DNA from 2 places in the Photobacterium toruni genome. Region 1 is predicted to be linked to the other one. Evidence: predicted binding sites of a transcription regulator. Region 1 holds the regulator's gene; the other holds the start of a gene.
The links. Region 1 encodes MetJ, which represses methionine synthesis genes. Its sites were predicted from a motif close to TTAGACNTNTANANGTCTAA; they were not measured.
Positions count from the first base shown of each region.

Region 2: a site for MetJ is predicted at 14,433-14,452, ahead of metE (5-methyltetrahydropteroyltriglutamate--homocysteine S-methyltransferase). Genes of this name have one in related genera too.

Region 1 is NZ_AP024854.1:189,590-206,168, forward strand. It holds gene hslV (ATP-dependent protease subunit HslV) at 1-233, opposite strand, end outside; gene OC457_RS00920 (SPOR domain-containing protein) at 416-1,015, opposite strand; gene cytR (DNA-binding transcriptional regulator CytR) at 1,184-2,188, opposite strand; gene priA (primosomal protein N') at 2,393-4,594, opposite strand; gene rpmE (50S ribosomal protein L31) at 4,862-5,074, shown strand; gene metJ (met regulon transcriptional regulator MetJ) at 5,196-5,513, opposite strand; gene OC457_RS00945 (O-succinylhomoserine (thiol)-lyase) at 5,821-6,987, shown strand; gene OC457_RS00950 (bifunctional aspartate kinase/homoserine dehydrogenase II) at 6,987-9,401, shown strand; gene OC457_RS00955 (PadR family transcriptional regulator) at 9,511-10,077, opposite strand; gene ppc (phosphoenolpyruvate carboxylase) at 10,488-13,118, opposite strand; gene argC (N-acetyl-gamma-glutamyl-phosphate reductase) at 13,747-14,760, shown strand; gene argB (acetylglutamate kinase) at 14,771-15,565, shown strand; gene OC457_RS00975 (argininosuccinate synthase) at 15,670-16,579, shown strand, end outside.
Region 2 is NZ_AP024854.1:1,114,330-1,130,908, forward strand. It holds gene OC457_RS05325 (YgiQ family radical SAM protein) at 1-531, opposite strand, end outside; gene OC457_RS05330 (mechanosensitive ion channel family protein) at 756-1,997, opposite strand; gene OC457_RS05335 (ribonuclease H family protein) at 2,212-2,982, shown strand; gene OC457_RS05340 (hypothetical protein) at 2,989-3,321, opposite strand; gene dcuC (anaerobic C4-dicarboxylate transporter DcuC) at 3,462-4,829, opposite strand; gene OC457_RS05350 (LysR family transcriptional regulator) at 5,075-5,947, opposite strand; gene OC457_RS05355 (MFS transporter) at 6,109-7,308, shown strand; gene OC457_RS05360 (PPC domain-containing protein) at 7,389-7,820, opposite strand; gene glpC (anaerobic glycerol-3-phosphate dehydrogenase subunit GlpC) at 7,938-9,146, opposite strand; gene glpB (glycerol-3-phosphate dehydrogenase subunit GlpB) at 9,146-10,489, opposite strand; gene glpA (anaerobic glycerol-3-phosphate dehydrogenase subunit A) at 10,489-12,141, opposite strand; gene OC457_RS05380 (hypothetical protein) at 12,417-13,085, shown strand; gene OC457_RS05385 (DUF4250 domain-containing protein) at 13,241-13,429, shown strand; gene OC457_RS05390 (LysR substrate-binding domain-containing protein) at 13,455-14,366, opposite strand; gene metE (5-methyltetrahydropteroyltriglutamate--homocysteine S-methyltransferase) at 14,666-16,579, shown strand, end outside.

The DNA.
Region 1 (16,579 bases):
TCAACGGCTGATTTCAATAGATGGCCTTGATGCATTTCTAATTTACGTTCAAAACGCTCAAATAAAGTAAAGGCATCAGCAGTACCGCCAGCAAAACCAGCGAGTACTTTATCGTTATAGAGACGACGAACTTTGCGTGCGTTGCCTTTCATAACTGTATTGCCTAGTGACACTTGACCATCACCAGCAATTACGACTTTATCGTTACGACGAACAGATACAATAGTTGTCACGTTAAACCCTCTTTGATTCAGCTCCGACGTTAGCCGGTATCTTTAATATTTTAGATCTGGGGATAGAAGCGTAGATTTTCAAGGTGTGGTGTAACAATTGCCTGCGGTGATATACGAACAATTGCATTAATAAAAAAGGATGCTGGTTGAGCATCCTTGATTGTTATTTAGTATGGTACGGATTATTCCCAGAACCAAATGGCACAAGGACTAATCCCATTTTTTTGTAATTTATTCTGATCATCCATAGCTAAACGCTTATCTTTATAGGGGCCGAGTACGACACGATACCAAGTGCCTTTATCATTGGTTGATATTTTTATCTGACTGTTTAAGCCTTGAAATGCAATGGTTGCTTTACGTTCATCCGCTTGGGATTGGCTATGGTAAGCACCACATTGTAAAAGATAAGGTTTCGCTGGCTTATTTTCAGCAATAACTTGTTTTGGCGTTAATGCTGGCACAATGACTTTTTTATTTTCTAGCTCTTGAATATAGCGCCATTTCTCTTCAGGTTTTGGCGGTAAGGCATTGGTATTGGTTTTTGCTGGCTGCGGTTTGACAATAATTGCCGCAGGGGTCACCGGTGCGGTTTCAGGTACATCAGTACCGGAAAGGAAAAATAACCCCACAATGAGTCCACACACTAATATAACAGCCAATGCCGCCCATTTTGTGGGAAAACTGGTTGATGGTGTTTTTTTGCCCTTATGGCTGGCTTTTGCCTTTATTGGCGCTGGTTTCGGTGAGCGCCCGCGTTTTACATAATCTTTAGTGGCCACAATATCGACAAATTAATAGGGAAGATAGATAGAATACTATGTTACAAAGTTGGATTGATCCTGACTAGTTATTATCGCGGTTTCATTGATAATTAGCCCCATATTACGATAAAGATGATCAGTTTTATGATCTTCGTGCGGTAACACATCGAATATGGGGATAATCAATTAGCGACTTGGTGGCGCTGCACTTTCGCGAATAACCAGTTTTGCATCTAATAATCGTGAACCAGCCTGAACATCTTTACCTTTGAGTAATTCAAGTAACATGATCATAGCTTGACGGCCAATCTCATAACGAGGTTGTGAGACCGTCGTTAAGGGTGGATCGCAATATTCTGCAAATTGGATATCATCAAAACCGACAATCGAAATATCATGCGGAACACGTAAGCCAAGACGTTTAGCTTGTTGCATCGCGCCAATTGCCATCACATCTGAGTGACAAAATAATGCTGTTGGTGGCTCTGGTAAAGCAAGCAGGGCAGTTATTGCGCGTGCGCCTGCCGCAAAACTGAAATCACCTTTAATGGTGTAAGCAGGATTTAGAGTGATGCCTCCACGACGCAGTGCTTGTTGATAGCCTTGTTGACGGAATTGCGATAAGGCTGCTTTATCGGGGCCAGTAATTTGAGCAATGCGCTTATGGCCCATTTGAGTCAGGTAATTCACTGCATCAAAGGCGGCGGTTAGGTTATCAATATGCACAGTTGGTAATTCAAGTTCAGGTGCATATTCACATGCCATAACCAGCGGCGGTAGATTTTTTTGTTCAGGTTTGCTGACGTCAAACGGTAAATTATTACCTAATAACAACATGCCATCAGCTTGTTTAGTAAACACTAAATTAGCAAATGAATTTTCTCGACGCTGTTGTTGACCGCTATCACCGAGTAACACTAAATAACCATTTTCCATCGCGGCTTCTTCAATGCCACGAATAATCTCAGTGAAATAAGGATCACAGATATCCGGAACAATTGTCACGATAGTTTTCGATTCATTGCGGCGTAGGTTACGTGCCAGTGAGTTTGGTGAATATCCAGCTTCCATTACGGCTTGCTCAACTTTTTTCCTTGTTGATGCCGATACTTTTTCCGGGTTCATTAGTGCGCGCGAAACCGTCGCGGTTGATACCCCGGCTAGCTGGGCAACGTCCTTCATTGTCGCCATAGTGCTTTCCTCTTTTGCTATATCTTTCTAGTGTACAGCTGGTTATCTGTGATGACGAAAATAGACAGATAGACTTACCAGCTAATCGTAACTGACTGAAAAAAGTCAATTCATAAGCATATTGTAGAATGGATGCATTAGCTGAAACTTGCTTTCAATAGCATAAATTACATTCGCTATGTGAGATGCATCGCATTGTCTAGTTTAAGTTAAATCTTGTGGTTCGACATCAATTGACCACCGAATTTTTTTAGCAAGCGGTAATAGTTGGATAGCAGGCTTGGCAATAGTAAGCATTTGTTGAAGTTTATTTCGATTAGGAATTTGTAAAATTAATTGCCATCTAAACCGCCCAGCACGTCGAGCAAGTGGTGCGGGGTTAGGTCCTAAGACACAACAATCTTGATCATAAACTGGGCTTGCTTCAAAAATAGCTCTAATTTGTTGTAAAAACTGACACACTAAATCACTGTCATTGGCCTCTGCCCGCAGTAATACTAAGTGAGTAAATGGCGGTAATAATGCTTGTTGGCGTTCAATTAATGCTGTTTGAGAAAAAACGCCATAGCCTTTATGCAGTAATGATTGTAATAACTGGTGCTCGGGATGATGCGTTTGTAATAATACTGATCCGGGCTTACTCGCTCGTCCTGCTCGACCTGCTACCTGTATAAAAAGTTGTGCGAGTCGCTCTGATGCTCGAAAATCATTACTGAATAATGCGCTATCAACATCAATTAATGCCACTAATGTGACATTAGGGAAATGATGGCCTTTGGCTAACATTTGAGTGCCGATTAAAATTTGATATTCGTTATTCTTAATTGCTTCTAAATAGTTTTCTAATGTGCCTTTGCGGCGAGTGCTGTCTCGATCAATACGTACGGTTTTAAACTCAGGAAAAAGCGTGGCTAATTGCGCTTCTAGTTGTTCGGTACCAACACCGACAGGTGATAATTGCGTTGATCCGCATTGTTGGCATTGATGCATTATTGGTCTTTGAGTCGCACAATGATGGCAACGTAATTCACCCGATTGTTGGTGTAGTGTGTAATACGCATCACAACGATCACATTCTGCAATCCAGCCACATTCATGGCACATCATCGCGGGTGAAAATCCACGTCGATTCAGAAATAGCATTACTTGATTGCCAGCATTAAGATTTTTACGCATTTCAGCGATCAGTGGTGCTGATAATCCCGCATTTAAATATAAGCCTTTAACATCAATCACCCCATGGCGGGCAGCACTGGCATTACCTGCGCGCTTTGATAGGGTGAGATAATGGTATTTACCTGTTTGCGCATTATGTAAGGTTTCAAGTGCAGGGGTTGCTGAGCCTAAGATAATAGGAATATTTTCTTTATTGGCTCGCATCACGGCAAGATCTCGAGCGTGATAACGTAGGCTATCTTGTTGTTTATAAGACGCATCATGCTCTTCATCAACAATAATAATGCCAAGGTTTGCAAATGGGGTGAACAATGCTGAGCGTGTTCCAATAATAATCCCGGCTTGATTATCACGTCCAGCAAGCCATGCTGTCATACGTTCGCTATCATTTAGACCTGAGTGAACGGTTTCTAAAGGAACATTAAAGCGGCGTTTAAAGCGATTGATTGTTTGTGGCGTAAGGCCAATCTCGGGTACTAAAATTAGCGCTTGCTTACCTGCCGCTAAAATAGGCTCAAGTAAATTTAGGTAGACCTCAGTTTTTCCCGAACCAGTAACACCATCTAGCAGATAACAGCCAAATCCTGGGTTACTGTTAACCGTTGCAATTGCTAATGCTTGCTCTTCATTTAAGCGTGGTTTCTGTTCTGTGATGGCAAATTTTGGCTGCCATTGATATTGTTTTGGTTGCTGTTGTTGTTGGTTTATCCAGCCTTTTTGCATGACAGCTTTTAGTGTTGCGCTGCTAACGTCATGCGCGAGTAAACTTTCGTGACTGAGTGCACCATTGCGTAATAGATTTAGAATTTGAGCTTGTTTAGGTGCGCGCTTTAAACCATTTAAGGGCTGTTCTCGACCCGTCTCGGTAAGGTGCCAAAATTTTAGGCTTGCGGTTGAGGCTTCACGTCCTTTCCGCAGTAAAGCGGGCATCGCATTGGCGAGAGTGTCACCTAATGGATATTGGTAATAACGACTGGCCCATTTTAATAATGCAAATAAAGCGGGTTGCCATAACGGCTGGTTATCTAAAACGTGTTGAATAGGCTTTAACTGTTGAATGGGAAAATCAGAATCATGACCAATAGCAACAACGATTCCAACTAATCGTTGGCGTCCAAAAGGCACTAGCACGCGTCCACCGATAACTGGGGTGGTATCAGGTTTGATTAAATAATCAAATGTTTTATCAAGTGGGACAGGTAAAGCAACGCGTGCTATTGAGGGGGTCATATTTTATCGCTTTAATTGAGCTTGCACTAAATAGTAACAGATCGCAGGATAGGGAATAAGTACTGCGATGCCGCAATCATTATTGACTGTTTTAACGATGAATAAAAGAGCAATAAAAAAACAGTGTCTGAGTTGATCTATGAGTAATGATTGATTACTATACGCCGCCTGATTTGTCGTAATTTTACGATAGACTATTTTATTAACCACGTGTGGTGCCCGGCTTTGGATCGGGAGAGCGACACGGCCTTAACTTGAGGTTTCCCCATGAAACAAGGTATCCACCCAGAATACAAAGAAGTAAACGCACGTTGTTCTTGTGGCAACACTTTCGTATTTAACTCTACTATGAGCAAAGACATCAACCTTGATGTATGCGATAAGTGTCACCCATTCTACACTGGTAAGCAACGTCAAGTTAGCTCTGGCGGTCGTGTGGATAAATTCAACAAGCGTTTTGGTGCGCTTACTAGCAAGTAATTACTTGCCAGCTGAATTTAAAAAAAAAGGGATGCGCAAGCATCCCTTTTTTTATTGTTTAAATTTGTAAGATATAAAAAAACCAGCATTGATGCTGGTTTTTTGCTATTTCATGTACATATTATTCATTAATGTCTTCGTAGCTGATACCCATCGCTTCCATTAATAATTTAGCTTCTGCAGGAAGATCGTCGGGATGGTCTTTACGGATATCATCATCTGTAGGTAGTGGTTGGCCTGTATAGGCATGTAAGAAAGCTTCACAAAGTAGTTCACTATTGGTAGCGTGGCGCAGGTTATTGACCTGACGACGAGTACGTTCATCAGTAAGAATTTTGAGAACCTTTAATGGAATAGACACTGTAATTTTTTTGACTTGTTCATTTTTCTTACCGTGTTCTGCATAAGGGCTAATATATTCGCCATTCCACTTTGCCATGTTTTACCTTCTCAGCGATGTTTAATTAATAATAATAACAATGTCGCGATGACGGTTGTTAGTACATAGTCATGATAGGCGGCGATATTACGTGAACATCGCTAGTTTGTCCTCTACCGTGGCATACAACCGTTGTTAGATCACGACTATTTTTTTCAATGACTGAATTTTAGCGGGATTTACTGCTATAAGCAAAGACATATAGATGTCTAGAAGTGTTGACGTCTTATTTTGATGTGGTTAAGGTTGTTTACAACGACCATTATTTATTTACAGGGTTCACCCCTTTATAACAAGGAACGTTATTATGAGTGATAAGCAGCTTGCAACTATTGCGGTTCGTACGGGCATTGATACTGATTCACAGTTTAATGCTGTTGTTCCTCCTATTTATCTTACCTCGACTTACAGTTTTCCGGCTTTAGGTGAGTTACCTCAATACGATTATTCTCGTTCAGGTAATCCAACTCGAAATACCTTAGCCGATGCTTTGAGTGAGATGGAAGGTGGCGCGGGTGGAGTGGTGACAAGTTGCGGTACTGCTGCGATGAATTTATTAGTGTCAGCATTGTTGGGACCAAATGATCTGCTTGTTGCCCCCCATGATTGTTATGGTGGTAGTTATCGTTTATTTAATACGCGCGCTCAAAAAGGGGATTTTAAAGTACTGTTCATTGACCAATCTGATCCCGACGCGCTAGCGACTGCTTTAGCTCAAAAACCAACTTTACTTTGGCTTGAAACGCCATCAAATCCTTTGGTAAGAGTGATAGATATTAAGGCTATCAGTCAGCAAGCACAGGCTGTTGGTTGCCAAGTTGCTGTCGATAACACCTTTTTGTCGCCGTTATTACAACAACCTTTATCACTTGGTGCTGATTTTGTGGTGCATTCAACCACTAAATATATCAATGGCCATTCAGATGTTGTTGGTGGTGTTTTAATTGCTAAAGCACAATCAGCCGCAGAAAATTTAACGTGGTGGGCTAATTGTATTGGTGCCACCGGGGCTCCTTTTGATGCGTATTTGACGTTGCGTGGTTTACGTACTTTAGCACCGAGAATGAGAATGCATGAAGAAAATGGTGCCGCGGTATTAGCCTATTTGCAGCAGCAACCATTAGTTGGCACTATTTACCACCCAAGTTTACCTACCCATCCAGGGCATGAGATCGCTAAGCGTCAACAAAGTGGTTTTGGCTCAATGATGAGTTTTGAGTTTGTGGGAAGTTATTCGCAACTGGAACAGTTTGTTAAAACACTTCAGCTGTTTTCATTGGCGGAATCATTAGGGGGAACGGAGAGTTTAATTGCTCACCCGGCATCAATGACTCATCGTGCGATGACTGATGAAGCACAACACGCGGCTGGAATTTCAACGTCTTTATTACGGTTATCGGTTGGGTTAGAAGATCCTCGTGATTTAATTACTGATCTTACTCAAGCATTTGCGGCTGCTGAGGAGTTATGTTGATGAAAAAAGAACGACGCCAGTTACATAAATTTGGGGGGAGTAGCCTTGCTGATTCAAGTTGTTATCGTCGAGTTGTTGAAATTTTAAGTGCTTATTCTAATACTAACGATTTAGTCGTGGTCTCCGCTGCAGGTAAAACAACCAATCAATTATTGTTATGGTTAGAACAGTTAGTTACTGACGGACGGGTAGCTCATGCAACATTACAGTCTATTCGAGCTTTTCAACAACAATTGATCACTGAATTATTAACAACTGATCAAGCCGAGTTATTACAGCAACAGTTATCTGTAGATTTGGCGTTAATAGCTAAATGGGGTGAATCAACGTTAACCCTTGAGATGAAAAATGCGATTTTGGGGCATGGTGAGTTATGGTCAGCCCGCTTATTAAGCGCATTACTTAATCAACAACAATTAGCCGCAGCAGTGATTGATTCGCGGTTATTTTTACGCGCAGAGCATGCTGTGCAGCCTGAAATTAATACACGATTATCAGAGCCATTGCTTGAGCAGTTATTTGTACAATATCAGCAGCAGCGATTAGTGATCACCGGCTTTATGGCTGCGAATCAACATCAACAAACAGTATTGCTCGGTCGTAATGGTTCTGATTATTCAGCAACAATGATCGGTGCATTAGCGAAGGTTGAGCGAGTGACCATTTGGAGTGATGTCGCTGGTGTATACAGTGCAGATCCGCATAAAGTGACTAATGCGTGTTTACTTCCTTTATTACGCTTAGATGAAGCAAATGAGTTAGCTCGTCTTGCTGCCCCTGTTTTACATAGCCGTACATTACAGCCTGTTGCCCAAAGTACTCTTGATTTAACATTACGTTGTAGTCATCAACCAGAGTCTGGTTCAACACGGGTTGAACGGGTATTAGCATCCGGTCGTGGGGCTAAAATTATTTCATCATTAAATGACGTATGTTTAATAGAACTTGAAATACCACAAGGGATAGGGCTGTTAGCTATTCAGCGTGATGTGCAATTATTATTAGATAAAGCTCAATTTCAACCGCTAGCTCAAACCATTGATAAAGGAAAGCGGCGAATTATTCTGGCTTATACTCAAGAGATGGTAAATAGCGTGCTTGGGTTATTACAAGATAGTGGGGTTGCAGCAGAGCTTCGATTACGTGAAGGTTTTTCAATGGTTGCAGCCGTTGGTGCTGGAGTGTTGAATAACCCTAATCATTGTCATGGGTTTTATCAGCAGTTAAAAGGCTTTCCCGTTGAATTTATGACAGAATCTGAATCGGATCTTAGTTTAGTTGCCGTACTACGGGGAGCAGAAACTGATCAACTTGTTAATGATATCCATCAAGCATTATTTCAAGCACAAAAAAGTGTGGGTATTGTTCTGTGCGGTAAAGGTAATATTGGCAAACATTGGTTAAGCTTGTTTAGTCGTGAAAAAGCGGCGCTTGAGCAGCGTCATGGAATGCATTTTTGTTTAATTGGCGTTGTTGGCCAGCAACAATGTTGGATTGACAGTCAGGGTATCGATCCTGCTGTTGCATTAATACAATTTGAGCAGCATGCGACTGATTATCAGCAACCACACTTATTATCTCAGCTTGCGGCGGTTGATTATGATGACGTTGTTATTCTTGACGTAACCGCTAGTCACGACTTAGCGGCGTTATATCCACAGATAGCCGCGAGTGGGCTACATCTTATTTCAGCAAATAAAATTGCAGGTTCGGCAGCCACAGCGACATACCTAACCGTAGTTGATGCTTTTGCTAAAAGTAGCCGTCATTGGTTATACAATGCCACTGTCGGGGCGGGATTGCCTATCAATTATACTGTGCGTGATTTACGTGAAAGTGGTGATTGTATTTTAGCTATCTCTGGTATTTTTTCAGGGACGTTATCATGGTTGTTTCAACAATTTGATGGTAGTTTGCCGTTTTCTGAATTGCTTGAACAAGCGTGGCAACAGGGGCTAACTGAACCGGATCCTCGTCATGATCTCGATGGTACTGATGTGATGCGGAAATTAGTTATTTTAGCACGTGAGTCTGGGTTTGAGATTGAACCTCAGCAGGTAAAAGTTGAATCATTAGTTCCACCAAGTTTGCAGAACCTAAGTGTTGATGATTTTTTTGAACATACGGCTGATCTTGATTTGTTATTAGCGGAAAAGTTAGCTCGTGCTGTTCGTGAAGAGAAAGTATTACGTTATGTGGCACGATTAGATCGCCATGGTAAAGCATATGTTGGATTAGAAGCATTGCCGAATGAACATGCGTTGGCAAATTTATTACCCTGCGATAATATTTTTGCGATTGAAAGTCAGTGGTATCGGGAGAATCCCTTAGTTATTCGTGGTCCTGGGGCTGGGCGAGAGATCACTGCTGGCGCTCTTATTTCTGATATTAATCGCTTAGCGACAATGTTGTAGTCGATAATATTACGATTAAATGCTGCTATTTATTATTTGGTATGAATATATTGATCTGATTTTAATAAAAAACCGCAGTTTGAACTGCGGTTTTTTATAGAATATAAACTTAGTTGATAGCGACTGAGCTACCTTCGCTGTCCATATCTTTCAGTTCAGCTAATACTTCTTCTGCCCATAATATCCAAGCTTGGCGGTTATGAAGACCACGACGCAAGGTTAAACGGTCGAGACGTTGTTGACGATCCATGTTTTTGTAATCACCAAAATGAATTTGTTCTAGCTCTTGATAATGACCAATCAAAATGTGTGATTCATCAATTAAAGCTTCAAGTTGCTGCTGCATTGGTAATGAATTGTGGACACCACAAATCAGTAATTTTGCAGAAAACTCATCGCGAGTTGTGGGATTACGAGCCGGTTCTTGGAACCACTCAAATAATGCCTGTCGACCAAGATCGGTAATTGAATATACTTTTCGATCAGGCTTACCGTCTTGAGGTTCAAGACGACAGGTTACTTGATCGTTAGTTGCCATTTTATTAAGTTCACGATACACCTGCTGGTGACTCGCTTTCCAAAAATAACCGATACTGTGTGAGAATTCTTTGGTTATATCGTAACCAGTTGCTTCTCGAGTGCTAAGCACTGTTAAAATTACATGTGGTAGTGACATCTCTTCTATCCGTTAAATATATAAAATAAAAAAACACAATAGGGCTTAGATTATGTAACGCTTCAAATGACGTTTTTAATTTATAATCGTGCTTTTGCACTACCTAATTGCGGTCGCATAGAATATCATTAATTTGCTCAATATCGATACTTCTAGTTCAATTATCTGTTACTGAGGCGTTTCAATTTATTATCTTGTGAATAATAGCGACATTGATTTAGCACTAAAAAAATAATAATTTGATTGAAATATATTCATCTTTTCTCATATTGATACTTTTCTATCTTAGTCTTTATAGGCAATGCAATGCTGTATCAAAAGTGAGACTAACTCATATTTTTTAACAATTTTATAAATAACTGTCAAAAAAAAGGCTATCCGAAGATAGCCTTATGATGAGTATTTGTTGATTAACCAGTGTTACGCATACCTGTAGCAATACCTGCAATAGTGACCATTAATGCTTCTTCAAGCTCTATTGGTAACTCTTTCTGCTGACGGGTACGGTAAAGTAATTCAGCTTGCAGCATATTAAGTGGTTTGACATAAATATTACGTAAGCGAATAGATTCAGCACCCCATGGATCTTGTTGCATTAAATGGTCATTATTTTCAACGGTTAAGACTGTTTTAATGTCTTGCTGTAACTGCGAACGTAATTGTTTGCCTAATGGCCATAAGGCTTCATCGGTTAGACGTAGGTCATAGTACTCTGCAATGCCAAGGTTAGTTTTGCTGTATACCATTTCTAGCATGCCTAATCGCGTAGAAAAGAATGGCCATTCGCGACACATCTCTTCTAATTGTGCAGTATCGCCATTATCAATTGAGTGCTGAATCGCCTCACCGGCACCTAACCATGCTGGTAATAAGAGACGATTTTGACTCCAAGCAAAAATCCATGGAATAGCACGTAAGCTTTCAACACCGCCGTTTGGATTACGTTTTGCAGGTCGAGATCCAAGCGGTAATTTGCCCAGTTCCGATTCTGGCGTTGCGGCACGGAAATAGGGAATAAATTCCGGCGTGTTACGAACTATATTACGGTACGCCTCACATGAAACATCAGAAAGTTGGTCCATAATCTGACGCCATTCTTGTTTCGGTGCTGGTGGCGGCAGTAAATTCGCTTCTAATGTCGCACTTGCATAAAGACTTAAACTATTGATGGCAACTTCAGGCAGTCCAAGCTTAAAGCGAATCATTTCGCCTTGTTCTGTTACTCGCAAGCCACCTTTTAGGCTACGTGGTGGTTGAGATAATAATGCCGCATGTGCTGGTGCACCACCACGACCAATACTACCGCCACGACCATGGAATAAGGTGATTTCTACGTCTGCTTTTTCACAAACGTCGACTAATTTTTCCATGGCACTGTATTGCGCCCAACCTGCAGACATTACACCGGCATCTTTTGCTGAGTCGGAATAACCAATCATCACCATTTGGTGGTTTTGAATAAAGCCTCGGTACCAGTCAATGTTTAGCAATTGTTCAATAACCGCGGCACCATTATTTAAGTCTTCAAGTGTTTCAAATAATGGACAAACATCCATTCTAAAAGGACAACCTGCTTCTTGTAATAATAGGTGTACTGCTAATACATCTGATGCTGTACGTGCCATTGAAATGACATACGCACCTAAGGCTTCACGGGGTTGCTCTGCAATTGCTTTACAGGTTTCTAGTACTTCTTTTACGTCAGCTGATGGTTCCCAATTACGTGGCAGTAATGGACGCTTTGATGATAATTCGCGGACTAAGAACGCGATCTTATCCTGCTCACACCATTGACTGTAATCACCCAAACCAAGGTGGCGCGTTAGCTCTGAAATTACATTTTCATGGCGAGTACTTTCTTGGCGAATATCAAGTTTAACCAGATGAACCCCAAAACATTTTATGCGGCGTAATGAATCAAGCAGTAAGCCATCAGCAATAATAGCCATGCCACATTGATGTAATGATTGGTAGCACGCAAACAGTGGATCCCATAGTTCAGCTACATCATTAATAATGTTCTTAGTGAGAGGGGTATGGCCATTAATTTGGGCTTCTAAGCTATCACGAGTGAGGATTAGCTTGGTACGCAGTTGTTTTAAAATTGCACGATAAGGTTCGTGTTCTTCACCTGCCAGTTCACGTACCTCATCATTGCATTGAATCATTGATAATTCATTGATGAGCTCTTGAACATCACCAAGGTAAAGTTCAGCCGCTTTCCAACGCGAAAGACGCAAAACTTCATGGGTAACAGTAGAGGTGACAAATGGGTTACCATCGCGATCACCACCCATCCATGATGAAAAGGTAACAGGGGCGGCATCTAATGGTAATTTCTTATCTAGATGCTGTTGCAGTTTTTCATCAAACAGGCGTACAAATTCTGGTACGGCTTGCCACAATGAGTTTTCAACTACCGCATAACCCCATTTTGCTTCATCAATTGGCGTTGGGCGTTGTTGACGAATAACATCGGAATACCATGCTTGAGCAATCAGTTGCTCTAATCGTTGTTCAATGCGAGCGCGTTCTGCGGTTGATAATTCGCTTAATTCTAATTGTGATAAACATTTATTAATCTGTACCAATTTATGAATCATGGTACGACGTGCAATTTCTGTTGGGTGAGCGGTGAGAACCAAATCAATGTTTAATTCATTAATCGCCACGAAAGAATCGGCAGGGTTAACATCATGCTGGACTAATTTAGTAAATAACTCATCGAGCGCATCTGGGCTACATAATGTCGTTTCACGTTGGCGTGAAATTGTATGGTATTGCTCAGCAATATTGGTGAGATTAAGGAATTGACTAAAAGCTCGAGCTACAGGAAGTAATTGATTATCTGGTAGATTTTGTAATTCGGCAATCAGTTTTTCACGATCATCTTGATTACCGCTACCTGCTGATTTAGACAGTTTGCGGATAGTTTCTACTTTTTCTAATAGTTCATCACCGCAGGCTGTTTTGATTGTATTGCCCAGCAAATGACCAAGCATACTGACATTACTTGTTAGTGCACTGTATTTCTCGTTCATATCGTATCCATCTCGTAATTTTGTTACATCCAATTTAACCTTTACCCCACAATCTAGCTGTGAAGTTAGTAACAGGTCAACAGGGATTGTATTTATAGTCAATAAAAACGAGTGATATTGATTTTGGTCATAATCTTGCTTGAATTTTGTAATTTTGTTCCAGTTCTGGCAGTGTTTTTTGAAATTATTGTTTATTATTAATAACTTAAAGATTGTTTTTGCTGTTTAAATAATCACATGTGTTATACTTTACGTGTAAATAAGTTAACCAAATGCTAACGAAATATATTTTTTTATCAATATTCTATTGACAGTATGTAATTTAACCAGTAAACATATTAATTCAAATTTATGAATAAATGCCATTGGTTGTTTATTTATCCTTGAGCAACGGAACGCTCTGGGTTTATTGTTTAATGCAGGAAGTTATTATCATGAACCAAATCTATACATCTGCCTTTATCTCCCTTCGACGACGCTAATTCTTTAGCCTTAGGTGCTTTTACGTGCCTTTTCTATGCTGTTTACAGCACACCTCTGTTAGCCGTTATGACAATTATCTCTATTTAGCCATAGCTCCAATTTTTTAATGACGGCTCAATAACACTACTACGATATGGAATTAGCAATGTTAAACACGGTTATTGTTGGCGCTAGTGGTTATACCGGCGCAGAACTAGCAAAAATAGTGAGTCGTCATCCGCAGTTAACGCTTAGCGGTTTATATGTTTCAGCCACCAGTTTTGATGCTGGAAAACCATTAAGTGCGTTGCATGGTCAACTGTACGGTGTGGTGGATTTACCGTTACAGCCGTTAACGGATATTAAAACGGCTGCGACGAATATCGATATTGTGTTGTTAGCAACCGCCCATGAAGTGAGTCATGATATTGCTGCTGAGTTTATAAATATGGGTTGTCAGGTGTTTGACTTATCAGGTGCGTTTAGAGTGAAAGCGGATGGTTTTTATGATCAATATTATGGTTTTAAGCACCAATATGACGCATTGCTAGACCGTGCTGTTTATGGCTTAGCGGAATGGAATCATGATCAAATTCGTCAAGCACAGTTAATCGCGGTTCCTGGCTGTTATCCCACCGCATCTCAATTAGCGCTAAAACCGCTACTTATGGCTGGTCTGCTTGATAGCCATCAATGGCCAGTAATTAATGCGGTCAGTGGTGTTTCTGGTGCTGGACGAAAAGCCACCATGACCAATAGTTTTTGTGAGGTGAGCTTACAGGCTTACGGATTATTTACTCATCGACATCAGCCTGAAATTTCTCATCATCTTAACTGTGATGTTATTTTTACGCCTCATTTGGGTAATTTTAAACGCGGAATTTTAGCGACTATTACTGCGAAGTTAGCGCCTGGTGTGACTGCTGAAGAAGTAACGGCGGCAATGGAATCTGCTTATTTAAATACAGCGGATCAACATGCGGTACGGTTGCTTAACAATAACACGGCTAAACTGGATGACGTTGTCGGTAGTTGCTTTTGTGACATCGGCTGGCAGGTGCAAGGCGAGCATATTATTTTAACTGCCGCGATTGATAATTTATTGAAAGGGGCTTCGTCACAAGCAGTTCAGTGCATAAATATTCGTAATGGTTTTCCTCAGTTAACCGCGTTGGTGTAGGAGTAATACAATGAGTCAAGTCCCTTTAGTGATCAAACTTGGCGGTGCAGCATTGGAATGTAATGTCACCTTAGAGCGATTGTTTTCAACCATCAATGCGTATCAATCACGCTCACAACGACCAATATTATTTGTTCACGGTGGAGGGTATCTCGTTGATGAACTTATGAAAAAATTGCAATTACCGACAGTTAAAAAACAAGGGTTACGGGTTACACCAACTGACCAAATCGGTCTGATTACCGGCGCACTAGCAGGCACTGCTAATAAAATGCTGCAAGGGCAAGCCGTTAAAGCAGGGGTTGCTGCTGTAGGGCTAAGTTTAGCTGATGGTGGTTTGTGTACTGTCAGTCAATTAGATCCTGAGCTTGGTGCTGTTGGTCATGCTGAACCTAATAACGGTGCTTTAGTTCATCAAATAATGCAGTTAGGTTTTGTGCCAATCATCAGTTCTATTGGGCTCGATGCTCAGGGTGAAATGATGAATGTTAATGCTGATCAAGCCGCAGTTGCAGTTGCTGCAGCGGTTGATGGTGAGTTGGTATTACTGTCCGATGTGACGGGGGTGTTGGATGGTAAAGGTAATCTAATTAAGCGGTTAACAGAAGCTGAAGCTGAAATGTTAATTGCACAAGCTGTGATCACTGATGGCATGATCGTCAAAGTTCGTGCGGCATTTACGGCGGCTAAAGCACTAGGGCGTGCGATTGAAGTAGCGAGTTGGCGTTATCCCGACAAGCTTAATGCCTTATTAGGTGGCGACAGTATTGGGACTCGATTTACACCGTCAGCTATCGGCGATTAAAGCGGTATTGATAAAAACTGATTGATTGACTACGACGAATTAATATTTTTGAAAATAGTGCCTAAACGGGATGACCGCGACAAGGCTGAAAAGGAGAGCAGCAGATGAGCAAGATTAATAAAGTGGTATTGGCCTATTCCGGTGGTTTAGATACTTCAGCCATTATTCCATGGTTAAAAGAAAACTATGACTGCGAAGTGATCGCGTTTGTGGCAGATGTTGGTCAGGGTGAAGAAGAGTTGGTGGGCATTGAAGCTAAAGCACTCGCCTCTGGTGCATCGGCGTGTTACATCGCAGATTTAAAAGAAGAGATGGTTAAAGATTATATTTATCCATCGCTTAAAACAGGTGCTATTTACGAAGGTAAATATTTATTGGGAACCTCAATGGCGCGTCCAATTATTGCCAAAGCACAAGTTGAATGTGCATTAGAGGTTGGCGCCGATGCGTTATGTCATGGGTGTACGGGTAAAGGTAATGATCAGGTGCGTTTTGAAGGGGCTTTTGCTGCACTTGCGCCACAACTGACAGTCATTGCACCATGGCGTGAATGGAATTTACGTAGCCGTGAAGCTCTACTTGATTATTTGGCTGAGCGTGACATTCCTTGTACTGCATCGCTAGAGAAAATTTACTCGCGTGATGCTAATGCATGGCATGTGTCAACTGAAGGTGGTGTGCTTGAAAATACCTGGAATGCACCTAATGACTTGTGCTGGGTATGGACTAAAGATCCACAACAAGCACCTGATGTCGCGGAAAAAGTATCGATTTTAGTTGAAAATGGTGAAGTGGTTGCGGTTGATGGTGAACCAATGACGCCTTATAACGCATTAAATTACCTCAATGAAAAAGGGGCAGAGCATGGTATTGGACGGATTGATATTGTTGAGAACCGCCTCGTAGGAATTAAATCACGTGGTTGCTATGAAACCCCTGGTGGCACCATCATGATGGAAGCATTACGTGCGGTTGAGCAATTGGTGCTAGATAAAGAATCATTTGAATTTCGTC
Region 2 (16,579 bases), 920 kb from region 1:
TGAACGACGAACTTTATCCGACCAATAATCATAGTGAGCAAGACGACGTAAACTCGATTCAATACCGCCTAAAATAATAGGCGCTTCTTTATATGCTTCACGACAGCGTTGAGAATAAACTAATACGGCACGATCTGGACGTTTACCACCTTCATTATTAGGCGTGTAAGCATCATCTTTGCGTAGCTTACGATCAGCCGTATAGCGGTTGATCATTGAATCCATATTGCCTGACGTTATACCAAAATAAAGGTTGGGTTTACCCAGCGCCATAAAGTCATCTTTATTATCCCATTTAGGCTGGGCAATAATACCGACACGAAATCCTTGAGATTCTAACAAGCGACCAATGACGGCCATGCCAAAACTAGGGTGGTCAATATAGGCATCACCAGTAACAATGATAATGTCACAGCTGTCCCAGCCAAGAGCGTCCATCTCTTTTCTCGATGTTGGCAAGAATGGAGCTGTGCCATAGCATTCAGCCCAATACTTAGGGTAGCTATCAATAGGAGTTACTTTAGTGTGCATGTTTTGACCTCTATATTTTGAGGCGGGAATTATAGCGGCTCATAAAAAGGCTGGCTAGTGATTATAAATCTTGATGTTAAACAAAGTTTTTAATAAACCATCATTAGGAGCTTAACTATAGTCGTTTATTGTGTGATGGAGGTTGTTAAAAAATGATTTTATATGTAATAAATGACGTATTGACGCTCTAAAATATAGTCGTGCAATACGTCATAACTAAAGCATTAGGCTGGTGTTATAGGCGATAGTAAACTCCGCACATCAGAACCATCAGGGCTTTGATATACGGCAAGCCCAAATTGAGGCAGAATAGCTAGCACATGATCAAAAATATCTGATTGAACAGCTTCATAAAAAGCCCATCGCGTATCATTAACAAAGACATAAATTTGAACGGGTAATCCCTGAGCACTTGGTTCTAATTCACGTACAAGGAAAGTCATATCTTGACGGATTTTACTGTTTTGTTTGAGGTAGGCCTCTAAGTAGGCTCTAAATACGGTAATATTGGTTAATTGAAGTGCATGAGCATCGCCTGTTGCAATTTCTGCGTTTCTTTTAGCTATAAAATCAGCCACATAAGGTATGTTTGTTAATTGCTTTTGCTGCTGTTCATCAATGAATTTAATGGTCTCAATATCAATTAACACTGATCGCTTAATTCGTCGACCACCCGATTCTTGCATTTGACGCCAGTTAATAAACGAATCTTGTACTAGCGCATAAGCGGGAATATTGGTGACGGTATTATCCCAGTTTTTTACTTTAACCGTAGTTAAAGAAACTTCATCAATACTGCCGTTAGCGCCATATTTATCCATTTGGATCCAATCACCCACTTTGACCATTTGGTTGGCTGAGAGTTGAATACCGGCAACAAAACCTAAAATAGTATCGCGGAAAACTAATAATACTAAACCAGTAGCAACACCTAAACCACTAAGAAAATAAACGGGAGAACGGTTTGCAAGTACTGAAATGGCAATAATAAATCCGATAAAAAAGATGATAAGTTTTGATAGTTGAACAAAGCTTTTTACCGGTAAATTGCGACTAATTTGATTAATATCAGCCATCTCATTAGAGGCATCAAGAAAGGCATAAGTACTTCTTACTAATACAATAATGAGCCATAGACTTAATGTTCGATCAATAAAGCTACTGAGGATCGCATGCTTATCTAATACTAATGGTATAACAAGGTTGAGTACCATCGCTGGAATGGTTAATGATAGTTTTTCAAAGACTTTGTGCCGTACCATAACGTGTCCCCATGTCGCTTGGGAACGTTTAATTGCGGAACGTAATATAGCGAGTAATCCCCAACGAACAAAGACATAAGCGAAAAAAGCAACCACACAGCAAAGTACCATGAAGATGGCTGTCGATATGCTATCTTGCGGTTGAATATTAATCCCAAGCTGTGACATGCCATTAGCAATGTCCAAGCGTATTTTATGGCTCAAAATAGAACTCCAAACTCACCTGTGAATAAAAACGTAGCTGGCTCGATATCGTCATTGGTTTGGGAACACAATCGACGGCGGATACGAGTATTTTTATAGTGGTGTTTATCTTAGCATAATCAGAAGGGTACATTAGTGGTAGAATCTTAGAATACTAAGTCTGTATGCTCGGTTGAGTAAACAGTATTATATTAATGATAGTGTGGAGAACGTGGTGGCCAAAAAATATTATGTTGTTTGGATCGGTCGTGAACCTGGTATTTACAGTGATTGGGCAAGTTGTAAACAGCAAGTAGATAAATTTGCAGGGGCGCGATATAAATCATTTTCAACTCAACCTGAAGCGGTCGCCGCTTTTGGAAAACCATCGCAAATTTGTGGTTCATCAGCACCAGTTAAAAAGACATCAGCAAAACGTACCACCGCAAGTAAAGGCTCATTAACCAGTGAACAAGTGCATGCATTAACGGTTGAAACTAAAATTTTTACTGATGGTGGCTGTGATCCTAACCCAGGTAAAGCGGGTTCAGGATTGGCATTATACCGTAATAATCAACTCCATGAGTTGTGGTATGGCTTATATGAGCCAATGGGAACCAATAATACTGCAGAGTTAAATGCACTTAATCAAGCGTTGATATTAGCCGAACAAGCATTGATACAGGGCTCTACGGTAGCTATTTTTTGTGATTCAAAATATTCGATTCAATGTATTACCCAATGGGCGATAACATGGCAAAAAAATGGCTGGAAAAAAGCAGGGGGGGAAATTAAAAACTTAGTATTGATCCAACAAATGTTCACCCGTTATCAAGCATTAAAATTACAGCTTGAGATTCATCATGTTAATGGTCATGTCGGCATTGAAGGTAATGAATTAGCGGATCGAATGTCAATTTTAGCGGTCGACACTAAAAAGGTCGATTTTTGTTTGTACCAACCGCCTTATGATTTAACTGCTTTGCTTGCACTACGCGCAGGTTAAGATCTGTTAGCTTTGTGTTAATACTGCGAGCATGCGTAAAATGTTCGCTTTATTATCATTACAGCCCATCATTTCTGGGTTAGCTAATGCATATAGATAGCCTTCAATACGATTACCATCAATATCTGTTCTAAAGTCAATTAAATTGGCCCATTGCTCTACATCATCAGCATCAATCTCGTCGGTAAGGTATTTTTCTAATACCATAATCAAATGCTGGTGGCTTACCTCAAATGGTACTTCATTAGACTCAATATCGGCATTGACGAATACAGAAAAAGCAGCGTCTCGTTGAGGACCAAAGGTTAATATTTGATGAAGCGCTTGTTGTTTGTTCATAGTTGTATCATTACGGTTTGAATCAGTAATGGTAATTGTGCCGTGATGCACAACAGAAAAAAAGCCCACTGAGCGTGTTTTCTCAGTGGGCTTACTATTTTTAGATGCTTAATATATTAAACCGTCATGCGACTTAATTATTAAGCATACATAGGAACTAATACCATGGTACCGATAATTACGGTAACTAGACCACAAAGAACAGGAACAACGGTACGTTTAACTACATCAAAAGGGTTGATTTTTGCCATACCCGATGTTGCAACAATAACACCAGATACAGGTGAGATTGTACGACCTAAATTTGATGCTTGTAGCATAGGAATAATTAAGAACGCAGGGTGTAATCCTAATTTACCTGCTAGTTGAGGCGCAAGTTCTACAAATGCATAGAAAGGTGCGTTACCTGAACCTGTTGCAATTGCTGCCGCTACGGTTAGTGCGGTTAATAGTAGCATTAGTGCGAAACCGCCAGCACCTGCTTTATCAGCTAAAGCAATGAGGTTGTCGATTGTGCCAACAGTCATAAGGCCTTGTGCAAAAACCCCCGCAGCAACTAATAGCATTACCACGCCTTTAAATGCATCACCCATACCGGCATAACAAGATTCAAGATTACTTAATGTTGTTTTACCGTTTAAACGGTTAGACAAGAAATCAACTACGGCACCTAATGCAATAGAAACGATGACAATGGTGTAAATATCAAGTTTTAAGCCTGGAATCGTCTCACCATTAAACAAGAATACACCGATGATAGGCATAAAAGGTAAGATCGAGTAGTAACTTGGTGCATGCACTTCCATTTCAGAAATATCAACACGTTCCATTGGGGTGTTGTCTTTCTTATCAAGGTATTTATTCCAGAAAAATGCAGCAACTGCCATCACAATAATAGCGCAGATTGAAACAGGTAATACTGTTTCTACAGCAAATACATGTAAAGGTAAGCCTGACTTTTCAGCAGCAACAACAACATCACCTGATGTTGGTGACAGAATGATAGCAGCAGGCGATGCGCAGACGGCTGCAGCAGCAGGGCGAGAAATGCCCATTGCTGTCATCATTGGGAATAGAGTTGCCATTAATAGCACGCCAAGGCCTGTTGCAGAGCTTACAGCAAGCGACATTAAGCAGGCTACAATATATGCGGCAACTAATAAAGCGTAAGGCGATTTGATAAAAGAAAGAGGTTTAGAAAATTGCTTAACAACGACGTTATTTGCGCCAATGTGTGTCATATAAGAAGCAAAACCACACAATAGCATGATTTGTAAGCCGAGACCGCCGCCACGGTTTTGCAGCATGTATTTAACATATTCTAAAGAGTCAGTTAATAAATTACCTGTAGAAGCAACTTTTGCGGGTAAAACAGAATGGCCTAATAAACCAGCTATAATTAATAACGAAACCCCCGCAGTTAATAAAACGCCAGCAGCGTTATATCCTTTTACAATGTAATAGCCAACAGCGATGGTGATCACTAAACCAATTAATAATTCCGTCATGGAAATTCCTTTTCTTAAATCAAAAAATGTATATTTATGACATTTAGCAGTCTGTTTTTCATAAACTACGCGCGTAATGTAGCGAAAAAAAAGTTTATGAACGACTATTAACCGATCAATATATGATCTACTCCCTATTTTTATTGATAATGTTAATGGTTTTACTCGATTGGTGAGGTTGTTTGGTAGGTAACTGTTTTTTATCTGTTAAATTTCGTTAGGAAGAATGCATTTTTTTACGTTTATTATTGGCATTGTTGTTTTACATATTCGATGAATGTTCTATCTGCAAGAGATAAATAACCTTGTTTTCGCCATGCCATCGCAAGATCTAACTGAATTGGCTCTGCAAACGGAATAGGAATAAGGTGGGCTTCATGTTCTGTGACTAATTCAAGTAATGCTGTTATAGCAAAATCATGGCGAATAATTTGTAAGATCATCGGTAATAAATTAGTTTCAAATGAAATGTTTGGGGTTAAATTATGCTGTTCACAGACTAAATCCAGCATTTCACGATGAAAATAACCTGGTTTAAATGCGACTAATTCTTGTCCGAAAAAATCGTCAAAACTGAGCTCTTGTTTGTTTGCAAAGTCATGTTGTTCACTAACGACAGCGACCATTTGTGAACGTAAAAGATGCTCAGTTTGTAAGCTTTCAGGTACGGCTTGATTAATAATAACCCCAAGGTCTAACTCGCCATCAAGTAGCATTTGTCGAATCGATTGTGTACCTGCTTCGACAATCGTTAATTTTAAATTAGGATAATGACTTTTAAACCCCATCAATATTTGGGGAAAGAAATATGATCCTAACATACTGGGTACGCCAAATCGTACTTCACCTTTTTCTAACCCACGTAACTCTTTCATTGCAAGTGTTGCATCATCTATTTTTTGTAAAATTTGTTTCGCATGTATCAGTAATACTTCTCCTTCTTGAGTTAACGTAACTTTACGCTCATTTCGATAAAATAGAGTAAGTTCTAATTCTTGTTCAAGTTTTTTTATCGCAATACTAAGTGCTGGTTGTGCGATGTGAAGCTGTTTTGCTGCGCGAGTGAAGTTTTTTGTTTCTGCTAATTGGGTAAAATAAGTAAGTAGGCGAGTATCCATAGCTATAGTCTTTATATATCACTGTGATATTTATTATATATTTTATTTATTATGCTGCTGTTGTTATTGTCTTGTCACGTTATGTTTAGTTTTGATGAATAATACATTATTACCCTAATTGTGTAGCACACTAAACATGGTTCTCTTTTGGTGATGAAATCATGATAGAAACGAATACAGTAGCCTATAAAAAGACCAGCTTTGCATTGGCATTAGGCTCGTTTATTGTTTTTTGTAATTTGTATTTGTTCCAACCGATGTTGCCGTTGATGGCAACTGAATTTTCTGTATCTGCAACGCAAATTAATTGGATATTAGCAGCAACAACATTAATGCTTGCCGTTTGTTTAATTCCATGGGCGATTGCATCAGAGATGGTTGGGCGACGAATAATTATGGTGATCAGTTTATTATTGATGCCAGTTGTTGGTATTGCGATGGTTTTTACTCATAATTTATTTGCATTAACCTTAGCAAGGGCCGTTATGGGAATATCTGTCGCAGGTTATGTTGCCGTTGCCGTTGCTTATATGGCAGAAGAATTTAGTCCTAAGGCATTAATGTTAGCCGTCGGTGGTTATATTAGTGCGAATTCATTAGGAGGAATAGCAGGACGATTATATGGCGGTATTATAGGTGAGAAATTAGGTTGGCATTGGGCTGTTTTAGGTATGGCGATCATGAGCTTTATTGGCGCAGTCATTGTCATTAAATTATTACCACAACAACAACATTTTATTCGCCATGGTCATAAACTACGAGTTCATGGTCATCAACTCTTTGCCCATCTTAAACAACCTATATTATGGCTAGCAATGCTAATTGGTGGGTTGAATTTTGCTTTATTTATTAATCTTTATTCTGTTACAGGATTTAGATTGGTTGCTGCACCGTTTAACTTACCATTGAGCTGGGCTTCTCTTATTTTTCTTTGTTATCTCAGTGGTACGGTAACATCACGATTAAGTGGTCGTTGGGCAAGTCGATATAGTCCATTATCCGGTATGATTTTGGGGGGTATTTTAAGCTTAGTGGGAATGTGGTTAGGTTTAATAGAATCACGAATTACAATTTTCATTAGCTTATTGTTATTAAGTTCAGGTGCATTTTTCACTCACTCATTAGCTTATGCTTGGGTCAGTCAACACGCTAAGGTCGCTAAGGCAACAGCAACTGCACTGTATTTAGTTCATTATTATGTTGGTGGTAGCTTAGGTGGATTCTTATTAATTTATTGCTGGCAATATGGCGGCTGGGATACTGTTGTTGCAGGCGGAACCGCATTATATTTGATCATGTTTATATTGTGTGGATTGTTAATTAAATCAGCACATCGACAGCTTGTACCGCAACCAAATTAAAGACTGAATTGTTATTTAACAGTGTTGTTGTCTTATTACTAACCCGTAATTAAGTTGCAACACTGTTGAATAAAGAAGGTTTAATCAATCGCAATAGTTAACGTGTAATGGCTACTTTCGCCTCGACGCGCAAAAGCACGATATTGACCAATACGGATACTGTATTTACCGCTATAAGGTAATGTATATTCACCATGTTGATTAAGGTCTGTAGAAAAGGGGCTTAAATCAGCGATACGTTCAAGTTTAGAATTTAAAAGAATAATCCATAATTTAGTGCTTTTAGTGTCTAAGGTTACTTTTAAATGTTGGCTTTTTTTGGCATAAAAAACATAATTATTAACATCATAGTTAGCGACGGTTGTGGTGTATTGACCGCTGCTTGCACCCGTTTTAAAGTGAATAGTCTCATGGCTATCAGCAGCGATTGCCATAAAAGAACAACTGCTTAAAACCAGTGCTACAAAAAGTAATCCTAGCTGTTTTATATATAACATAATACGACTTAACATTTGATAAACCGATCTTGTTAACGATATTAACGTGTTAAAAGTACGCAGTATTTAATCGGGGGAAATACTGCGCATTTGATTAGTATTATCAAAAAGAGGCAAATGGTAAAGTTATGTTTAATCAGTGAGTGCCATTGCAAGTAAACTAATAGGGTGGATTGTAGTTAAATGAGTATTTTCTTCAATTTGCCATTTACATGTTTCACAATCAGTTATTGCATAATCAGCGTTAGCACTGCGTATTTTTTGAAATAAATCTTCACCAATTTTCATCGATGTATCATAATTTTCAGTTTTAAAACCATAAGTACCCGCTAAACCACAGCATTGACTATCCAATACTTCAAGTTCTAATCCTGGGATCATTTTCAGTAACTCAATGGTGTATAAACTTCCACCAGTACGCTCAAGGTGACATGGTGTATGATAAACCACTTTTTTATTAATAGGTTTGAGCTTAGGCGTATTACCATTCATAAAGGCTTTGAGTAAAAAACGGGTAACATACTCAATGCGATCAGCAACTTTGGCATTATCAATTTTTAATACATGCGGATATTCTTCACGCAAAGTAAAGGCACAAGTTGAAGAGGTGGATACAATAGTCGAATTATATTTTTCAATAACTGCTTCAAAACTTTGAGTATTAAGTAATGCATTTTTCTTGGCTTTATCAAAGAATCCGTTTGCAATTAATGGCACACCACAGCATTTTTCTTTATCCAATAACTGCACACCAATATTCATTGCATTCATAACTTTAACAAAATCTTGACCTAATAGTGGATTATTATAATTCACATAACAGCCGTGAAAGTAATGCACTTGTTGTGGATAGCGTGTCTGATTCGAGCAATGCTTTTTATACCATTGGCGGAATGTACCATGAGAATATTTAGGCAAACTTTTATGATCATGAACACCAATGGTTTTATGCATGATTTTTTTTACAGGTTTCATGCCTGTAATTGCATTAACGAAAGGTGCAAAAGGTGTTGCGACTGTCCCCATTAAATCAGTATGGCTTAAGACGAAATCTCGAATCGTTTTAATATTGAGGTCGTGTTTAGCATGTTTACTACGTGCAACGGCAATCATGTCGCCGATTTTTACCCCTGAAGGGCAAGCGGTTTCACAGCGTTTACAGTTAGTGCATAGTTTAAGCATATCATCATAAAATTCCGCACTTTTGATCCGTAATCGTTCACCATCTGGACCGCATTGTTTTGGACCGGGGTAATTAGGATTTGCTTTAGCAACAGGGCAATAAACGGTACATACGGTGCATTTAATGCATTGGTCAAAACTGGTATCTTGCTTGAGCATTAGATATTGCCCTCTGCTAATGATGGAAAAATTGCGGTTGAGCTGTGTTTATCGTGTAAGGCGATCATTGATTGGGCCGCATGAAAGCCAGTGCTGATAGCAACACCGCTGCCACTGCCTTCAAAAATTGGATTGTAATGTGCTAAAATAGCTCCGGCACAATAGAGATTGGTAATTGTGTTACCGTTAAGACTTGGTTGTAACTGTTGATTTGTTTCAACGCCCATTCCTAAAAACTGATGCGGTTGGTCACTGAAAAATTGAGGTTGATACCAGTGCTGGTGGTTAGTGGATGTTAATGGCGCAATATCTAATCCCAAAATTGCTTCTTCAATATGATGACGTTCAGCATGTAAACCACGGCTAAAGAAGCTGCCACTAGCAAGTAAATAATGATTGGCAATTAATGGCATATCGCCGTGATGACGTGTAAAAATACGTTGTAATTGGTTATTTTTAAATTCGCCATGAGTGACCTCATCACCGGCAAGAATTAACCCACCTAGTGATTTGTAGTAGCTTTTCATAGCATCTTCCAAACGAATACCAAGTAATGATGGTGGCATAGTTGGAATTTCACATAATGTATAACCGGTTAATTGTTCAAGTTTTTTAATGATTTTAATCCCAGTGCCGTTACCAAATACGGCAGGAATAACGACAAGATCCGTCTCACCGATAGTATTTTTCATCGCTAAGGAAAAACGTTGTAATTTATGCTCATCAGCTAAAACACGAGAAATATCAATCGAACGATATTCACATGGATTACGTTGCATTAATTCAGTTTCAGGTAATGCAATGGCAGCCGTCGTTATCTCTACGTTAGCAAAGTGGGGAAGTAGACGTAAATTATCAGCCGCTAATTGGGGTTGAAAATCACGGAAACCATCAATAGTTACTAAGGCCAATTTACGCAATGATTTAGCGGGTTCAAACATAGGAAAGGGGTGCACAGTGGATTGTGATAGCCATGTCGCTTTAAACGTTCCCATTGGTGTAATACGCAAATGGTTACAATCATCAGATTGATGACTCAGTTCAATGCCAAGATGTGCCATTGTCTGTTGATACCAATCAATCGCTTGGCGAGTAACATTAATTCCTACTTTACTATAAGGATGTTGTGGAGATTGATTAGCTAAAGTTTCAAACTCATCAAAAGGGTAATGTGTTGTTGTGCCATTAGGTAAACGACTTAATACATCAATTGATCCAGAAGAAAAATGCAGTGCACTTTGTCCTGCAGCAATAACGGCTGTTTTTAGTCCAGCTTGAGCACAACGGATCGCGCAGGTTAAGCCAGCAACACCACCACCAATAATTATATTATCAAATTTCATTATTTTTCCTCACAAAGTGGCTGGTTAGTATTGGCTGATGTGGATGTTGGTGGAATATCACTTACACCAAATAGACCTTCATAAATCCAATAAGAGAATTCAGCTTCACGTAGAGCATCTCCCCAAAAGACAGGTTTAATGCCTTTCCAACGTTCTTCAAGAAAATCACTGAGAATATGACTAGCATGGTTACCATCAGTATTACCATATTCAGCAAATAAACCTGCAGCACGATAAGAACATAATTCACCTTGGCAAGGTCCCATGCCAACACGGGTACGGCGACGTAAATCAACTAGGTTATGAACATCCAGTTGTTTGATTGCATATTCAACTTCGCCACAGGTCACCATTTCACATTCACAAATAATGGCTTGGCTTTTCTTATCATCCGTTAAAAATTGTTCAGCACGCTCACCATGGCGATAGTAAGCAGATTGATAAACAGGCTTAGCTAAGCTGGCGGTATGTTTAATGGTTTTAGGCTGCTCTGAACCTGGTAATGGTTGTTGATGAGTGGTACACGGCGTGGAATTACCGAGTTTTTTCGCCACAAGATCAGTGGTCCATTCTGCCATCATGCGGTAAGTCATTAACTTACCGCCAGTGATAGTAATAAAACCGTCCATGCTATCGCGTTCAGCATGATCTAATAACACGATTCCACGGCTAATATTACGACCACTAGTATCACCATCGACCGCAACTAATGGTCGCACGCCAGCATAAGCACGTAATACACGAGTATTGGCCATGATCGGTGCTAGCTTAGCTCCTTCTTTTAGTAAGATATCAATTTCTTTACTTGTAACATGTAGATTATCAATATCTTTATAATCAATACGTTCAGATGTTGTTCCAATTAATGAGATGGTATCACCAGGCACTAAGATATCGGCATCAGATGGTTTTCGGCAGCGGTTGATGACTAAGTTATTAATGCGATAATCTAAGATCAACAATGATCCTTTGGCAGGGAACATAGTGATATTAAGATCACCGTATTGACATATTTGTTGTCCCCAGATCCCTGCGGCATTAATTACTTGTTGGGCTCTAATTTCAAAATGAGTATTCGTTTTTAAATTTAAACAGTTAACCCCTTTTACGGCACCATTTTCTTGAATAAGCGCGGTGACAAAAGTGTGGTTAAAAAGTTGTGCACCATGTTCTATAGCATCAAGTGCGTTAGAAGAAGCTAAGCGAAAGGGATCAATGGTACCGTCGGGGACTTTTACGGCACCTATAAGTTGTGGGTTACAATTAGGTTCTAGTCTTAATGCTTGTTGTGGTGTTAATTGTTCAACATCAATATCGGCACTTTGGCAGGCGTTAATAAATTGTTGTTGAAATTGTAGATCATCATCAGGTAGAGATATAAATAACCCTTGTGTATCTTCCACACAATGGCGTGCAATATTTTTAAGGATACGATTTTCAATAATACATTCTTTGGCTGATTCTGGATCCGTTACTGCATAACGTGCACCTGAATGAAGTAAGCCATGGTTACGACCGGTTGTACCAGAGGCTAAATCGTCTTTTTCTATTAAGATACATTTAATACCGCGCAGGGCGCAGTCACGCATAATTCCTGTTCCCGTTGCGCCACCGCCGATGATCACAACCTCTGTTTCTAGCCAAGTCGTCATGTTCGTTTCGCTTATCGTTATTGAATACATTATTAGCGTTAATAACGCCCTCTATTTAATAGGGTTAATATGCCACTAATTTACATAATGTTTGGTGAGCAATCGCACATAAATGAGCGAACGAACATTTCACGCGTTCCTTTTTGTTCATTGTTGTGTCGTTTGGATAATATCAGGCAGATAGATACGAATAAATATCAGCTGAAGGCTCTTATTCGCATCTTGCTGTGACTTGAGTATAATTGTGCTCCTTTTCTTCTTAATTGATGCTTATTATGATCGGCTATCTCGCATTTTTAATTCCAGCACTGCTTGGTGCGCAATGTATTCTTACGTTAGTACTCACCAAAGGGGAGATCTGCCCTGGTCAACGAGGTCGAGTACATAAAATGTTACCAGTATTGCTTATTGGATGGCTACTTGCCGCAATTAGTCAAGCTTGGGCAGTACTCCCTTTATTGAGTTTGTTATTTTTCACCGTTAAAGTAAAAACCAGTAAAACGCGAGATTCAGGGCCATTAAAGGTGCTTTATGGTTCGAATTTATTGGGATTTATTAGTTGGATTTTTTTATTTCCGATGATGGATATGCCTGAAGTATTGCTAAGTTTAGTGGCGATGGCTTTGTATGGTAGTTTACTTGCTCATGTTTTATTGACGTTTTCGCGTACACGATTACAGGCTTTCCACCGTATTTTGCCGTTTGTTGGCTTTATTAGTGCCATCGTGTCGGTATTACTCTTAGTTTGGAAAGTGATTTTTATGGGAGAGGCTGCAACCGCACCTTATACTGTCGAAATCATTATTTCATTATTATGTTTAGTGGCTGCAATGCTGGTATGGTCAGGGCATATTTTATTGCACAAAACGATCAATAAATGGCAGTTATTAGTGACAGCAGTGTTACTTACATTCTCTGCAGTAATGCAATTAACATTATTCTAATACTTAAATCAGAAGTGTTATGAGCCTTTATCTTATGTGAGATAAGGGCTTTTTTTTATCTGTTATTGATGAAAAGGAGAAAGGATGATAAGTCGTCTATGCTTAATAAACAGAGGTAACATTGACTGTGATTATTAAGCTGTAAGGGGGGAAGAATGGAAATCAATAATTTACTTGGTATGGATACCCATATTGTCATTGGTATTGTTAATGAGCGTCTACGACTTGAGTGCAATTCAATGGCAGAATTAGCATCTCGTTATGAATTAAGTGAGACTGAGCTGTCTGATAAAATGGCGCAACAAGGCTATCACTATGACCCATTGAATAATCAGTTTAAATAAACAGGGCTGGCATTTATACAAGGTATTAAACCGTTTTAATACCTTGTAGGTGCTGTTGACACTGTTGTTTAGCTGTTGCAAAAAAAGCATTCAGATAATGATGTTTTTGTTCAGAGGCTCGTACTGCGGCAAATAAACGTCGCCATAATCCTTTACCTAATGGCTTACTGATTATCAATCCCTGTTGCACAAAATTATCAACGGCCCAATTAGGTAATGCTGCAACCCCCATTCCTGCTGATACCATCTGAATTAACATTAAACTATTATCTGCTTGTTTCCACGCTAATGGCTCAATACCTGCTGGGTGAAGGAAATGCTTAACTATATCGAGACGATTACGCTGAATGGGATAACTGAGTACGGTTTGATGAGCGAGATCAGCTGGAACAATATTCGATTTAGTGGCTAATAATGACTGTGGGGCAACAATTAAACACATCTCAAAATCAAACAGCGGCTCATAATGAATCTCATGGCGTAGCTGAATATCTGATGTGATCACTAAATCTAATTCGCCTTTTGCCAGAGCAGGAATGGGCTCAAAACTAAATCCTGATGAAAAATCAATATCCACATCTGGCCATAATCCTTGGTACTGTTTTAATGCGGGCATTAGCCACTGAAAACAAGAATGGCACTCAATCGCCATCTGTAATCGACCTGCTGTTTGGTGTCTATTGCTGGCTAATTCTTGTTCTGCTGCTTGTATTGTAGGTAAAACTTTATCCGCTAAAGCTAATAGTATTTTTCCTTCCGCCGTAAAGCGGACAGGGCGTGTTTTGCGTAAAAAGAGAGGGCTGCCTAAACGTTGTTCAAGATCTCTTAATTGATGCGACAGTGCTGATTGCGTTAAGCATAAATTATTGGCTGTTGCTGTGAGTGATCCTGTTGTTCTTAGTACCATTAATGTTTTTAGATGTTTAAGTTCAATCATATTCCGTCCTTGAATCTTTGCGATATAAGTTGATTGTTTTTTAATCTACATTGTTAATGGGTGACTGTAAACATCTAGACGGCTAAACGTCTATTATAGTGATAAGTATTATAAATTACCATTCCTCTAACGTGAAAAAAACTCATGATCATTATGAGATAAATTACCTTGTTGTCAGTGTTGTTGTCCGTCACTGTGTTAATCAACCGACGTCATCTTAGCCATTATTTTTAGATGGATTTATGGTTGATAAGATATTGAATTAGAGGGATATAATAATGGTAATAGCATCAAATAAAATGACTACAGAAGCAAAAACAATGACTCATATACTTGGATATCCACGGGTTGGAAATCAGCGTGAATTAAAGTTTGCTCAAGAGCGTTATTGGCGTGGTGAGAGTGATCAAGCACAACTGAAACAGGTTGGAAGAGACTTACGTCATCGTCATTGGAATGATCAAATTAAAGCAGGACTTGATTATGTCGCTGTTGGGGATTTTGCTTGGTATGATCATGTGTTAGGAACCAGCATGCTGCTTGGCCATATTCCAACACGTCATCAAAAGGGGTTTCCTGACTTAGATACGTTGTTCAGTGTTGCGCGGGGTAAAGCACCAACAGGATGTACTTGTGCCGCAGCTGATATGACGAAATGGTTTAACACAAATTATCATTATATCGTGCCTGAATTTACCGCAGACGATAGTTTTAATGTCAGCTGGCAGCAGTTATTTGAAGAAGTCGCTGAGGCAAAAAAAGCAGGTCATAATGTCAAACCCATATTATTAGGGCCGGTCTCTTATTTATGGCTAGGAAAAGAAAAACAGCAGGGGTTTGATCGCTTAACATTATTGCCACGATTGTTGACAGCTTATCAGCAAATATTAACTAAATTAGCGGTATTAGGTGTCGAGTGGGTCCAGATTGATGAACCGGCACTCGCCCTTGAATTACCACAAGAGTGGGCCGCGAGTTTTAAATTGGCTTATCAAGTGTTACACGGTGGACCTAAATTATTACTGACTACGTATTTTGATGATATTAGTCACCAATTAGCCATAATTTCACAGCTTAATGTCGATGGTTTGCATATTGATTTATCGGCAGCCCCTGCACAATTAACAACTGTTGCTGAGGCTATCCCTGATCATTGGGTATTATCTGCTGGAGTGATCAATGGGCGTAACGTATGGCGCGCAGATCTGGCTGAATGGCTAACGTGTTTACAACCAATTAAACAACAATTAGGGGCTAATCTGTGGCTAGCGAGTTCATGTTCGTTATTGCATAGTCCTATAGATGTAGAGAGTGAAATAGAGCTTGATGCTGATGTTCGTCAATGGTTAGCATTTGCTAAACAAAAGTGTGGCGAAATAACACTGTTAGCACAGGCGCTTGATGGTGATTTGGCAGCGATTGCAGAATGTGTAACTTACAGTGCTAGCATAAAAGATCGTTTGAACAGTAAGCGAGTGAATAATCTACAAGTACAGCAACGGGCAGCAGCAATTAATCCCCAATTAGCTGAACGTGATCGCCCTTATTCTGAGCGGGCAATTCAGCAGCAACACGCATTGCAGTTGCCATTATTACCGACCACAACTATTGGTTCATTTCCACAAACAACAACGATTCGTAGTCAACGGCGTGATTTTAAAGCAGGGCGGATCAGTGAATCTGATTATAACCAAGCATTAGAAGTACATATTCAAGATGCCATCACTCGTCAACATCGTTTGGGGCTTGATGTTCTTGTTCATGGTGAAGCGGAACGCAATGATATGGTGGAGTATTTTGCAGAGCAGCTAGAAGGCTTTGTTGTTACGCAATATGGATGGGTGCAAAGTTATGGCTCCCGTTGTGTAAAACCTGTGATTATTGTATCAGATATTTATCGCGCTCAACCAATAACGGTAGAATGGAGTCGATATGCGCAATCCTTAACATCTCAACTGGTTAAGGGGATGCTAACCGGTCCTGTGACGATATTAGGTTGGACGTTTGCGCGTGAAGATTTATCACGTGAAGCGATAGCAAATCAAATTGCTTTATCCTTACGGGATGAAGTGGCTGATTTACAGGCTGCTGGCATTAAAATCATTCAAATTGATGAGCCGGCAATAAGAGAAGGGTTACCGCTAAAACAAAGCCAATGGCAAGAGTATCTTGATTGGGCAGTAAAAGCGTTTAAGATCTCAGCTGCAGGCGCT